Regions from separate parts of the Serratia sp. NPDC087055 genome, predicted to be linked through region 3. Evidence: predicted binding sites of a transcription regulator. Region 3 holds the regulator's gene; each other region holds the start of a gene.
The links. The regulator LexA, encoded in region 3, represses DNA repair genes until DNA is damaged. The targets are predictions, from matches to a motif close to TNCTGTATGTACATACAGNA.
Positions count from the first base shown of each region.

Region 1: a site for LexA is predicted at 1,607-1,626, ahead of uvrB (excinuclease ABC subunit UvrB). Genes of this name have one in related genera too.
Region 2: a site for LexA is predicted at 1,077-1,096, ahead of dinB (DNA polymerase IV). Genes of this name have one in related genera too.
Region 4: a site for LexA is predicted at 970-989, ahead of ACI2J2_RS07055 (metal-dependent hydrolase). Genes of this name have one in related genera too.

Region 1 is NZ_JBJDOG010000001.1:2,422,006-2,425,208, forward strand. It holds gene uvrB (excinuclease ABC subunit UvrB) at 1-1,496, opposite strand, end outside; gene ACI2J2_RS11500 (ATP-binding cassette domain-containing protein) at 2,770-3,203, shown strand, end outside.
Region 2 is NZ_JBJDOG010000001.1:2,808,130-2,811,332, forward strand. It holds gene dinB (DNA polymerase IV) at 1-1,062, opposite strand; gene ACI2J2_RS13320 (glycerophosphodiester phosphodiesterase family protein) at 1,258-2,142, shown strand; gene nqrM ((Na+)-NQR maturation NqrM) at 2,180-2,407, opposite strand; gene ACI2J2_RS13330 (FAD:protein FMN transferase) at 2,415-3,203, opposite strand, start outside.
Region 3 is NZ_JBJDOG010000003.1:379,617-382,819, reverse strand. It holds gene plsB (glycerol-3-phosphate 1-O-acyltransferase PlsB) at 1-105, opposite strand, end outside; gene ACI2J2_RS18000 (diacylglycerol kinase) at 255-623, shown strand; gene lexA (transcriptional repressor LexA) at 745-1,353, shown strand; gene dinF (MATE family efflux transporter DinF) at 1,570-2,910, shown strand; gene ACI2J2_RS17985 (CsbD family protein) at 3,178-3,203, shown strand, end outside.
Region 4 is NZ_JBJDOG010000001.1:1,496,899-1,500,101, reverse strand. It holds gene ACI2J2_RS07060 (L-cystine transporter) at 1-219, opposite strand, end outside; gene ACI2J2_RS07055 (metal-dependent hydrolase) at 402-950, opposite strand; gene hxpB (hexitol phosphatase HxpB) at 1,352-2,017, opposite strand; gene ACI2J2_RS07045 (protease) at 2,082-3,203, opposite strand, start outside.

The DNA of each region.
Region 1 (3,203 bases), on a different contig from region 3:
ACATCAAACTCGCCCAGGCGCAGGTCACGAATGATTTCGACACGTTCTACGGTATCAATGTCCGAATGCAGGTAACGTACGCGTTCACCGTGTTCTTCCAGGTATTCCGTCAGGTCTTCCGCCATGCGTTTGGTCAAGGTGGTGACCAACACGCGTTCGTTGATCGCCACCCGCTTACGGATCTCGGAAAGCAGGTCATCCACCTGCGTCGTCACAGGCCGCACTTCTATCTGAGGATCCAGTAGCCCAGTCGGCCGCACAACCTGATCGATGATGTCATCACCGGATTTCTCCAGCTCATACTTGCCTGGCGTAGCTGACACATAAATCGTCTGCGGAGCCAGTGCTTCAAATTCTTCAAAACGCAGCGGGCGGTTGTCCAGTGCCGAAGGCAGACGGAAACCGTATTCGACCAAGGTTTCCTTACGCGAACGGTCGCCCTTGAACATGGCCCCGATTTGCGGAATGGTGACGTGGGATTCGTCGACCACCAGCAGGCCATCCGCCGGTAAATAATCAAACAGCGTTGGGGGCGGCTCGCCTTCTCCACGCCCTGACAGATAGCGCGAGTAGTTTTCAATGCCGGAGCAATAGCCCAGTTCGTTCATCATCTCCAGATCAAACTGGGTGCGTTGCGTCAAACGTTGTTCTTCCAGCAGTTTATTGTTGGCCAGCAACACCTTTCGCCGCTCGGCCAGATCCACTTTGATCTCTTCCATCGCCTGCAGGATCCGCTCACGCGGCGTCACGTAGTGCGACTTTGGATAAATGGTAAAGCGCTGCACTATCTGCTCGATCTGCCCGGTCAAGGGATCAAACAGCGAAAGCCGTTCAACTTCTTCGTCAAACAGCTCAATGCGCAGCGCCAACTCGTCTGATTCAGCCGGGAAAATATCGATCACCTCGCCACGTACGCGGAAAGTTGCACGCTGGAAGGCCTGATCGTTACGGGTATATTGCAGCTCTGCCAAGCGGCGCAGAATCGAACGCTGATCGATAATCATGCCTTTGGTCAAATGCAGCATCATCTTCAGGTACAGATCCGGATCGCCCAAGCCGTAGATCGCGGACACCGACGCCACCACGATAACGTCACGACGCTCCAGCAACGCTTTAGTCGCAGAAAGGCGCATTTGTTCGATGTGTTCATTCACCGCGGCGTCTTTCTCAATAAACGTGTCGGAACTCGGGACGTAGGCTTCGGGTTGGTAGTAGTCGTAGTAAGAAACAAAATACTCGACCGCATTCTCGGGAAAGAACTCTTTCATCTCGCCGTAAAGCTGTGCCGCCAGCGTTTTGTTGGGTGCCAGCACCATGGTTGGCCGGTTCAGATCGGCGATCACATTGGCGATAGTGAAGGTCTTACCCGAACCGGTAACGCCCAACAGCGTCTGGTGAGCCAGGCCGTCTTCCAGGCCCTCTTCCAGCTTACTGATGGCTTGCGGCTGATCGCCGGCCGGTTTGAAATCAGAATGCAGTTTGAAAATTTTACTCATTGACTCGGCTACCCTGTGGAGATGTGCGCGCTCAGGCGGCCATAGAGCTGATGCTCGATGAATGGCCTCTAATTATGGAAAGCCCCGGCGATTTTCGCCAGTGCCTATGATACTGGATATAAAACCAGCTTCAAGCGATTCGTCTGTTTTGCGTGCGTCAAACCAGGCGGAATGCACCGGCAGGGTTACAGCGGCGTGACATTTTTATTGTCAATAACAGATTTATCCCCAAAATCCGCCACGAATTAACTTATTGATAGCACTGCGGTGAAAAATCATACATAGAGACTTCATCAATACATTGGCCGCTTGATTTTAGTTAATTTATTGATAAATAACTAATTTATAAAAAAGACGAGATTGCGGACAAAGCGAACAGAACCCGCGTCAGCTCTCGCTTCAAACCGCTTTTCTAAATCTAATGCACAAGGTTATCCACAGGAATAGTGGATAACTCTCACCGTCCCGCCAGCGACGGGAGTTGCAGAAAGAACGCTTTTTGCCATTTCTCATTGCCTGAACGGCTTTTTTAGTTATTTTTTCACAGAAATATCGCTTTGTTTATGCCGATTAATGCTAAAAAGCCCCATTGCCAAAAACAGATTTATCTCATTGTTGCCGTCACCTGTTGCATCTTTCCACAACCGCCGAAACAGCTTGCACCATAACCATTCTGCAGAGCACTGGAAGAGTGCAAAAATCGTCCGCGTTAACTTTCCCCCGCTTTTCTCACTTGTTCAACACCCTTGCCTTAGCCCGGCCAGCCGTTAACAAGGCAATAACAATCCCTCATTTTTAACTGATTTTAAAAGTTGGCTCATAGCTTGCATTACCTTTGCATACCCAATGACTACCGGGATAAATATCCACTAATGAACGGGGAAATGATCGGCTATCCGTTCACTCAAAAGGCAGCACGAAATAGCCATCATTTGCATGTAAAAAACAAAAGAACGCTGATAAACGGCTATTAGTCACCATTTTTGGCTCCCTATTGCTGATTTAAGCCTGAACCTAACTACCTCATTAAAGGTAGCCTAACAGCATTTTATTCTGGACATTAAGACACTCGGGAAAGAAACCGCAAACGCGGAAACGGCAACAAGGATTGGAAAAAACAAGGAAGTAGAGAGTTCGATTAACGTTCCTGCGCCGGTCGTCCTGTCGCACTACCCGGTGCGATCGGCACGGCCCGTTAAGGGGACGTTCCGCCAGCGCCCCAAGGGGGCGTACATCCACGAGTGGAATACAGGTCTTTGAGGAGAAATGCCAAATGTTGAGTTTAAGGGCAGTAAATCAGTTCTACGGCCAAAATCACACCCTTTGGGACATCAATCTTGAGCTGCAACGCGGCCAATGTACGGTGCTGATTGGCCGTAACGGCGTGGGAAAAACCACATTGGTCAACTGTATTATGGGTCACTTGCCTGTCGTCAGTGGCAGCATGACCTGGCAATTGGCCGGCGAACCTCCGCAGAATCTATTACAGCAACCGGTTGAAACCCGAGCCGCTCTGGGAATCAGCTATGTACCCCAGGGCCGGCAGATCTTTTCTCAGCTCAGCGTAGAAGAAAATCTGCAGGTAGCACTCATGGCCGGCCGCGATAAGACCCGCCGTATTCCGCCATTGATTTACGCCCTATTCCCCAACCTGCGGGAAATGCGCAGTCGCCGCGCCGGCGACTTAGGCGACGGTGAACAACAACA
Region 2 (3,203 bases), on a different contig from region 3:
TTATTCCCACGGCAGCAGCAGCTGACGCTCCAGTTGCGGGTCCAACAGCGTTACGTGCAAGCCGACCAGCCGCACCCCACGCCCTTCACGCCGCTCGCGCCATACCTGCCGTGCCACGTTGATCAAGTCGTCTTTATTGAGCACCGGCCAGACGTGTTCCTGCGTCGTTTGCTGGAAATCCTGGAACTTCAGCTTCACCCCTTGGCGGGCAATGTGCAGATCCGGTTTCACTTTACGCAACCGCGTCTCCAGCTCGGGATAGAGCTTATCGACGATCAAGGTTTCACACTCCTCCCAGTCATGGATATCTTCCGCCAGCGTACGCTCAACCCCCACCGACTTACGCAGCCGTTCTGGCGAAACCTCACGCAGATCTATCCCCTGGCAGCGCTCCCACAGCACACGGCCAAACTTGCCGAAGCGCTTTAACAGAGCAGCAAGATCGTACTGTTGCACGTCTGCGCAGGTGATCAGCCCCACCTCTTCCAACCGTTTTGCGGTCACCTTCCCCACGCCGGGGATTTTGCTCAGCGGCAGTTGCTGTAAAAATGCCGGCACCTGTGCCGGCGTGATGACGTATTGGCCATTCGGCTTATTGAGCTCTGAAGCAATCTTGGCGAGGAACTTGATGGGGGCAATACCGGCAGACGCGGTGAGGTTCAGCTCATCGGAAATAGCCTGACGGATTTGCTGGGCGATCAGCGTCGCCGAACCGTTGCACTGGGTGCAGTCGGTCACATCCAGATAGGCTTCATCCAGGGATAACGGTTCAATCAGCGGGGTGTAGCGCGCAAATATTTCGCGGATGTGTTGCGAGGCTTCTTTATAGGCAGCCATACGGCCTGGCAGCAGTTTAAGATGCGGGCAAAGCTTGAGTGCCATCGCTGTCGACATCGCGCTGTGCACACCATAACGACGCGCAGGATAATTGGCGGTGCTGATCACCCCGCGCCGATCGGCACTGCCGCCGATCGCCAGCGGAATCTCACGCAAACTGGGATCGTCGCGCATTTCTACCGCTGCGAAGAAGCAGTCCATATCGACATGAATGATTTTACGCATTGCGCCTCCAATAATACTGTATAAGTATACAGGCAAAAAGAGAAAGCTCAAGCCTCGGTTCAGTTCGAAGAAAACAGGGTTTCAACCAATTATCTTCGACTTGTTAAAAAAGCGTAATTTTTCAATAGTACGCTGTGAAAATTAATCCCCCCAGTGACTGACAACCATAACGCCTCGCACAGGATGGTGCCCTACATGAAAACATTATCTGTCTATTTGTTGGCTTCTGCTTTATCTCTGATATCCATTGCCACTCAGGCCGCCCCTGCCATTATTGCGCACCGGGGTGGCACCGCCGACGCGCCTGAAAACACCCGCGTCGCTATAGAAACGGCACTGAAAAACGGCGCAGACGCCATTTGGATCACCTTACAGGAATCCAAAGACGGCGCGATCGTGCTGTATCGCCCTTCTGATCTGAAAGCGCTGACCAACGAACAGGGATTGGTTTCCGCCTTTACCGCCGCGCAGTTGGCAAAAGTCGATGCCGGTTGGTCATTCACCCAAGGCGAGGCACACCCGTTCCGCGGAAAAGGCATTGGCATTCCAAGGTTGGATGAGATTCTGGCGGCGTTCCCCAAGGTCAACTTCTATCTGGATATCAAGTCGCCGGACGCAGACCCTGTTCAATTCGGCAAAGCCCTGTTGGCGACATTGGAGAAAACCAACAGCCTGGACCGCACCCGCGTGTATTCCACCGATGCCAACTATCTGCAGGCGCTACCGAAAGCCATCAAACGTTTTGAGACGCGCGATGAAACCCGCGATCTGCTGGCAAATATCAGCCTGTCACATCAGTGCGAGCTGAAACCCGATAATCAGCAACCGCGCTGGTACGGGTTGGAACTGAAGCGAGAAGTGGAAGTCGTGGAGAAATTTACGCTGGGTGAAGGGCGTTCCAAGGCGTTTTTGACCTGGGATAAAGAGTCGATCGACTGCTTCCGTTCGCAGGGGCCTGCACACATTATTCTGTTCGGCATTAACTCACCGGCGGAACACCAACAGGCGCTGGCGTTGGGTGTAGACGGCGTGATGGTCAACTCACCGGCCGAGGCGAAAAGCTTTCGCCAAGCCAAATAACAGATAGCGAAAGGGGCGCTGCATGCGCCCCTTGTATTCAAATAATCCGGTGCTTGTCCAACTGCTTCTGACGCATCGCCTCTTTCTCCAGACGCTTCTTGCGTGCATCGCAAGGTTCAGGGCAATCACACACTTTATCCATCCCCAGCGCGGTAATACCCCCACAGCTGCCTTGCAGGCTTTTGCGTTTGAACACGTAGCCCAATGACATCCCGCCGACAATCAGCAGAAACAACACGAAGCTGGCGATAAATACGGTCAACATAGCGACCTCACGAGTTATTGTTCAAATAGGGTTTAAACGCATCGGAGTAGCGCTCTTCAAAGCCAGTCGCGGTTTTCACAATCATAAACACCGGGATCCCCATCAGGTTCGCCAGCGCCATGCCGCGTTCCGGCCCCAAAACGTTCAGCCCGGTCGACAAACCATCGGCAGCCATACAGGTAGGGCTTAACACCGTGACCGACACTAAATGGTGATGGATCGGCCGGCCGGTGATGGGATCTATCGTATGCGAATAGCGCACGCCGCCCTGCTCGAAGTAGTTGCGGTAATCGCCCGAAGTGGCGATCGACATCTCACCCGGTTGGATCACCAGTTGCGCTTTCTGCTCCATGCCGGCGGTTGGTCGCTCAATGGCAATACGCCATGGTTTTTTCTCGCCGTTATGGCCACGGGTACGCACCTCACCGCCAATATCCACCATGTAGTTTTTAACCTGCTGCGATTGCAGATATTGGGCAATCACATCCACACCATAGCCTTTCGCGATCGAAGAGAGATCCACATATAGCTCTGGAATGCGCTTAACCAACGCATTGCCCTGCACCGACAGCTTGTCGATCCCCGTCCAGGCGCGACGTTGTTCCAGTGCCGCAGCACTCGGTACCTTTTCCGGTCGCCCTTCTGGCCCGAACCCCCACAGATTGACCAACGGCCCGACGGTCACGTCCAGCGCGCCATCGGTGACGCGGTTAATCCGTAGCGCTTCCAGCACCACTTCGGTCGTCGCGGCAGAGACCGGGAAAGGCTTATCCACGACGCGGCTGGCATTGAAGCG
Region 3 (3,203 bases):
CAACCCTAACTCCGTGACCGGATCTGAAGGGATAACCTTACTTCTTACCAACAATTTAAGTGGTAAATTCAATAGTTTATAATAAATTTTACGCCAACCTGACATAACAACGTGAAGCCTCTTGTTAGCAATGCGTCGCAAGCATACCAGAAACCGGGTAGCAGATCTGTGGTGTTGGAAAACCGAGAGCCGGAAGCATTTCCTGGCCTAGACTCTTTAATTATGACTTACCTCTGTGAAAGGCACTAAAAAACATGGCAAACCAAGCAACCGGCCTGACCCGTATTATTAAAGCCGCCGGCTACTCTTATAAAGGCTTTTCCGCTGCCTGGCAGCATGAAGCGGCGTTCCGCCAAGAACTGGTCGCCACCGTGCTGGCTATCATACTGGCGATTTGGCTGGACGTGGGTGCGATAGCGCGCATTTTATTGATCGGATCGGTGCTGCTGGTGATGATCGTCGAGATGCTCAACAGCGCGATAGAAGCGATTGTCGATCGGGTTGGCACTGAACATCATGAGCTTTCGGGCCGGTCCAAGGATATGGGGTCGGCAGCAGTTTCACTGGCGATTATTTTGGCGTTGTTTGTCTGGGGCTCGGTGCTCTGGCAACACTTTGCCTGAATGGGGTGGCCCTGTTGCGACGTGGGTCGCTAATCCCTGATTTTTATTCATTCTTCGGTTCCCAAGCCGCACTTACCTGTATATACTCACAGCAAGACTGTATAAACAAACAGGGGGCGGAATGAAAGCACTAACTACCAGACAGCAAGAGGTCTATGATCTGATTCGCGATCATATTTCGTCCACTGGCATGCCGCCAACGCGCGCCGAAATCGCCATGCGTCTGGGGTTCCGCTCGCCAAATGCTGCAGAAGAACACCTGAAAGCATTGGCGCGTAAAGGCGTCATCGAGATCGTCTCTGGTGCATCGCGCGGCATTCGTTTGCTGATGGAAGATGAAGAAGGTTTACCGTTGATCGGCCGTGTTGCCGCCGGTGAGCCACTGTTGGCGCAGCAGCATATCGAAGGGCACTACAAAGTGGATCCTTCCTTGTTCAAGCCAAGTGCGGATTTCTTGCTGCGGGTCAACGGTATGTCGATGCGTGATATCGGTATTCTCGACGGCGATCTGCTGGCGGTACATAAAACTCAGGACGTGCGTAACGGCCAGGTCGTTGTGGCGCGTATTGAAGACGAGGTTACAGTTAAGCGTCTGAAAAAACACGGAAATGTTGTTGAGTTATTGCCGGAAAACAGCGAGTTCCAACCGATTGTGGTTGATCTGCGCCAGCAGAATTTCACCATTGAAGGCCTGGCGGTCGGTGTGATCCGCAATGGCGACTGGGTTTAATCCTCACGCCTACACATCGTCCTCTGATTTAAGTCGCCCCAGTTCTGGGGCGATGTCATATCTGATTCACTATATACCCTATAGCTTTCAAGTTGCAGCTAGGCGGCCAACTCGCTCATCCCCAGGCGCTTACTCAGGTAAGTAACTGGGGAGAGCGAGTGCAGATAACAACGCTGCAACTTGAAAGATGACGGGTATACACGGGAACATTCCACTATGCGCCTGCTTTCCGCCTTCACCAGCGATACCGATAAAGCCTTGTGGCGCCTCGCGCTACCGATGATCTTTTCCAATATCACCGTGCCACTGCTTGGGTTGGTCGATACCGCAGTGATAGGTCACCTCGACAGCTCTGTTTATTTGGGGGGCGTGGCGGTCGGGGCGATGGCGACCAGCTTCCTGTTTATGTTGTTGCTGTTTTTGCGCATGAGTACCACCGGTTTGACGGCACAGGCGCTGGGCGCACAAAACCCACAGGGATTGGCACGTGCCTTTATGCAGCCGCTGTTGCTGGCAGTATTGGCCGGCGTCGTTATCGTGTTGCTGCGCCATCCGTTGATCGATCTGGCGCTGCAGATTGTTGGCGGTGACGATGCGGTGCTGAAGCAAGCACGATTGTTCCTTGAGATCCGTTGGCTGAGCGCACCGGCAGCGCTGGCAAATATGGTGATCTTGGGTTGGTTGCTTGGCGTGCAATACGTGCGGGCGCCGGTCATTCTGCTGATAGTCGGTAATGTGTTGAATATCGTTCTGGATATCTGGTTGGTCATGGGGCTGGGCTGGAATGTGCAAGGTGCCGCGACGGCGACCGCCGTCTCTGAGTACGCTACGCTGCTGCTGGGTTTATGGCTGTCCTGGCGAGTGATGCGCATACGCGGTATTTCTGTTCCGATGTTGCGCCATGCCTGGCGCGGTAATCTGCGGCGTTTGCTTGCGTTGAACCGCGATATCATGTTGCGTTCATTGTTGCTGCAATTGTGCTTTGCATCCTTGACTATCTTCGGCGCCAGGCTTGGCGGTGACGTAGTGGCAGTAAACGCGGTACTGATGAATTTGCTGACCTTTACCGCCTATGCACTGGATGGTTTTGCCTATGCGGTAGAAGCGCATTCTGGTCATGCTTATGGTGCCAGAGATGACAGTCAATTGCGTAAGGTGTGGCGCGCGGCTTGCCGGCAGGCCTGTTTAGTGGCGCTAGCCTTTGGTGTGGTTTATGCCTTTGCCGGGCAGCAAATCATTGCGGCGTTGACCTCGTTGCCAGAACTGCGTGCGATGGCGAATGACTATTTACCTTGGCAGGTGGTGCTACCGCTGGTTGGGGTGTGGTGCTATTTGCTGGATGGCATGTTCATTGGTGCGACTCGCGGTGCAGAAATGCGTAACAGCATGGCCGTGGCGGCTGCGGGTTACGGTTTGACGCTGCTGACCGTGCCTGTCTTGGGCAATCATGGATTGTGGTTGGCGCTGGCGGTCTTTCTTGCGCTGCGCGGCATCGCGCTTGGGTGGATTTGGCACCGTCACAGGCTGCGTGGCAGCTGGTTTTCAGCAGCACAATGACGATAGCCTTTCTTGCAAATACATAAATTTTAATTATGTGTTTGTTTGTATTTTGTTACATATTCTCGTCGGTTAGCCAAGTCGTGTAGTAAGTTGTTTGTTGGCGTTTTTTTCTTATTTTCAATTTAAAAATGGATTTTAATTCTGGTTTTTATTTGTTTGTCGCTATCTGCATCTATAATTAATCGTGTGGCTGGCAATATAAACGGGGCGCATCCTCAGCCAGCAGTAGTTAAAACTGACTCACCACAGGTTAACGGAGATACTATGAACAAAGATCAAGCCGACGGTAA
Region 4 (3,203 bases), on a different contig from region 3:
CACATAGCCGTTGCCGACAATGTTGAACCAGCTGATGGATTCTTTCAGTACCGGGTTGTCCGAGCCGTAGACCAGTTGCAGTGCCAGACCGAACACCACGCCCACGACCAGGCCGATCAGGACTTTTTTCGCCAGGCTCCATTGCTTGTGGCGGGTTTGCGCCAACAGCAAAAGGAGGGCGACAAAAATCACCACGTTAATAACGAGCGGAAGGTTCATCCCCAATGTCTCCAATATTTTTCTTATATAAAAATGGCTATGCACCATGGCGTAGCAATACTAAATATCGTAACAGTTTGCGTGGTGGCTCACTTATATCCAAATGGAATTTGATATAACTCCATGTGCTAATTTGTTTAATTAATGTGCTTTATGGGTGCTAAGTGGGCACTTTTATGTGATCACAGTCTGATATTTTTTATCTGCTCAAAATATGACTGCACTGGGATGGTGCACCCGCCTTGCCAATAGATGGCGAAAGCCACCAGGCACAGACACAGGGCGCGCTCAAGTTGATTGCCTTTTTGAGAATTAAGCAGTGGCAAGCGAAAACGCCAACGGCAGGGCCAAAGTAAGGGGACTCCGGCAGGGGTGAGCATATCCGCCAGCAGGTGACTGAAGTAACCAATAATCATGGCGTGCAGGACGTCGGCAGGGATGGGCCAGCTACGCGGTACATCGAGCTGGAACAACGCCATACCGCCAGCGATTGCCAGTAAGCTGTGGGTAAAGCCACGGTGGCCAAATGCGCGTGAAATTGGAATGGCAATCCAACGCAGGCGCTGACCCAGCACTGATTTGGGGTGATCGATATCGGGGAGTAACGACGTCAGCAGCGCGGCAGGGATGATATGCCACCAGTCGCCGGTAGCAAGCGATGGTGTCACCTCGGCCTTCTTGGCGAAAATCGCGCAAGCGACAGAGAAAATAAGATGCCCTTCCGCGGTCATACTGCTGTTCCGGCTGATAAACTGTTAATTTATCCAGTATATGGGAAAATTCCCAGTAGTGGAAGCAGTTACCCTGTAACCAATTGTTTATTTTTCTCGGGTTTACAACGGCTTGTTACTTAAATGGCCAATCGTTGTGCACTTTTGCGACATTAAGGCGGTTGGTGAGGGAGAAAGCGCCGGACGCCAGCGTTCGGCTGCGTGGCAGTGACAACCTGCGCCAACCGCCCGGTGCTTTCTTGTTGCTCCAGCATAAGGAGGGTGGCACGGTAACTCAATAAAAATGAAATAACGTTTTATTTATTTTATGACGGAGAGCAGGTTTTAGACATTGGCTTGCGGATTAGGGGAGAAGATAGACATCATGGCATCGGATTAAGATTAAACCGATGCCATGCAGATCAGGCCAGGTGGTCGGGTGTCAACTGTTCGAGGCTATCGAGTTTATGATCCGCTAATGCCCAGCGTGTATCGTGTCGGTATTCGTGCGCAGGGATCACGATTGAACGCATTCTCGCCGCTTTGGTGGCGATCATGCCGTTGAAGGAGTCCTCCAGAGTAATGCAGTGCAGCGGATCGCTGCCGAGGCGTTCGGCGGCGATCAGGTACACTTCCGGATGCGGTTTGCTATAAGGCAGATATTCGGCGGAGACCAGTTGGTCAAAGTAGCCGTCGAGATCAAACATCTTCAGCACCTGCTGCTGCATATGCAGTGGCGAAGCGGAAGCCAGGCCGATATTCAGATCCAGACTGCGACACAGCTCCAGAGCTTGTTGTACACCTGGCAGCAGAGGGCGTTTCTCGCGGACCAGCTCGATAGCGCGCTCGATAATGCGGCCGGAAACCTCTTCCTGTGAAACACCTTGCCACGGCATGGCCTGGTACCACATTTTCACCACCAGATCGATGCGCAGGCCCAGGGTATCTGGCAACTTGTGACGGTCAGACAAATCCAACCCCAGTGCGCCAAAAATATCCAGCTCTGCCTGGAGCCACAGCGGTTCTGAATCGATCAATAAACCGTCCATATCAAAAATAGCGGTTTCAATACGTTGCGAATAGGCCATTAGCGGTTAACTCCTGCCGGCGCCGGTGAATGTGGCCAACACTTTACCATTGCCGGCGGGGAGACTAAAACTTTTGCCTGCGCGGCCGAGCCTTGCCATACCGCAGAATACGCCACATATCCTGCAGTTTTAGCCACCAGCGCTGGTGTTGACGTTCGGTAACCTGCTGCAGCATCCGCGCATAATCCAGCACCAATCCCGGTGTCCAGGTCATGCTTTCGCCACGGCTGCGCAGCACCGCCAACATCCACAGGTTAGGATCGAGTATCAGCAACAGGAAGCGACGCCACAGATGTTTATCACCCAGTACGCCTTCCAGTGCGCTGTCGAGCGCCAAAATGACCGTGGTGGAACAGTTACGACGGGTCAGATTGTAGGTGGCGTCTTGATGGTAGCGCTGCCAAAAAGCGCGTAGTGCGGTGGGATTAAAACGATGGAACTGAATTTTCTTGTCCGGTGGACACCAGGCTGCCACTTCCTGCTGCAAACCCGGCAGAAATCGGCCGTCGACGTTGTTTTTCTCACCGGAATGCAGCAACTGGCGAAAATCCTGTGTGGACTGGCTGATATCGTTAAGCGGGTAGTGGCTGATATACACGTCCGGTGCCAGCGCCAAGGCTGCGTGGCCCGTGGAGATATTCCCGTTGCCGTCGACGGCTGCGATGTAACGATCAACGATGTAACGTCGCCGGGCATCTTTTGCTGAACCCATCGGTGTCCAGATATACAGGGTGAGCAAGGCAATTTCATCTGGACCCGTTAACGTGGGGGGATCCGGCGTTGGGTTCTGATTCAACGCAAAGCTCCCTAACTGCCGGGCAATGCGCAATAGCGCCCAACCGGAAAGCAGAATCATCACGCCGAGGCAAAAAGGCACCGTCATTCGGTGCGGCACCGGCCAGCCGACAAAGATCATCAACGAAAGCAGAATTTCGCCGCTGCCTGCCAGTGCAACCAGTTTCCAGCGGCTGTGTTGGATCACCGTAGATGAGGCGATGCGAACTGCGCCGTCGAGCAATAACGCGCTACCGAATACCAGCGTGGCGACAATGTTATCGTCGGCGGGTACGTCGAGCACCAATAAGGCCAAAAACAAAAAGCCGAGCCCCTTTAACAATACCGGGCGGCTCGCGGAGGAGCCAATCACCAGCGCGGCGGAAATGGCCACCATCCCCTCGAGCGCCAA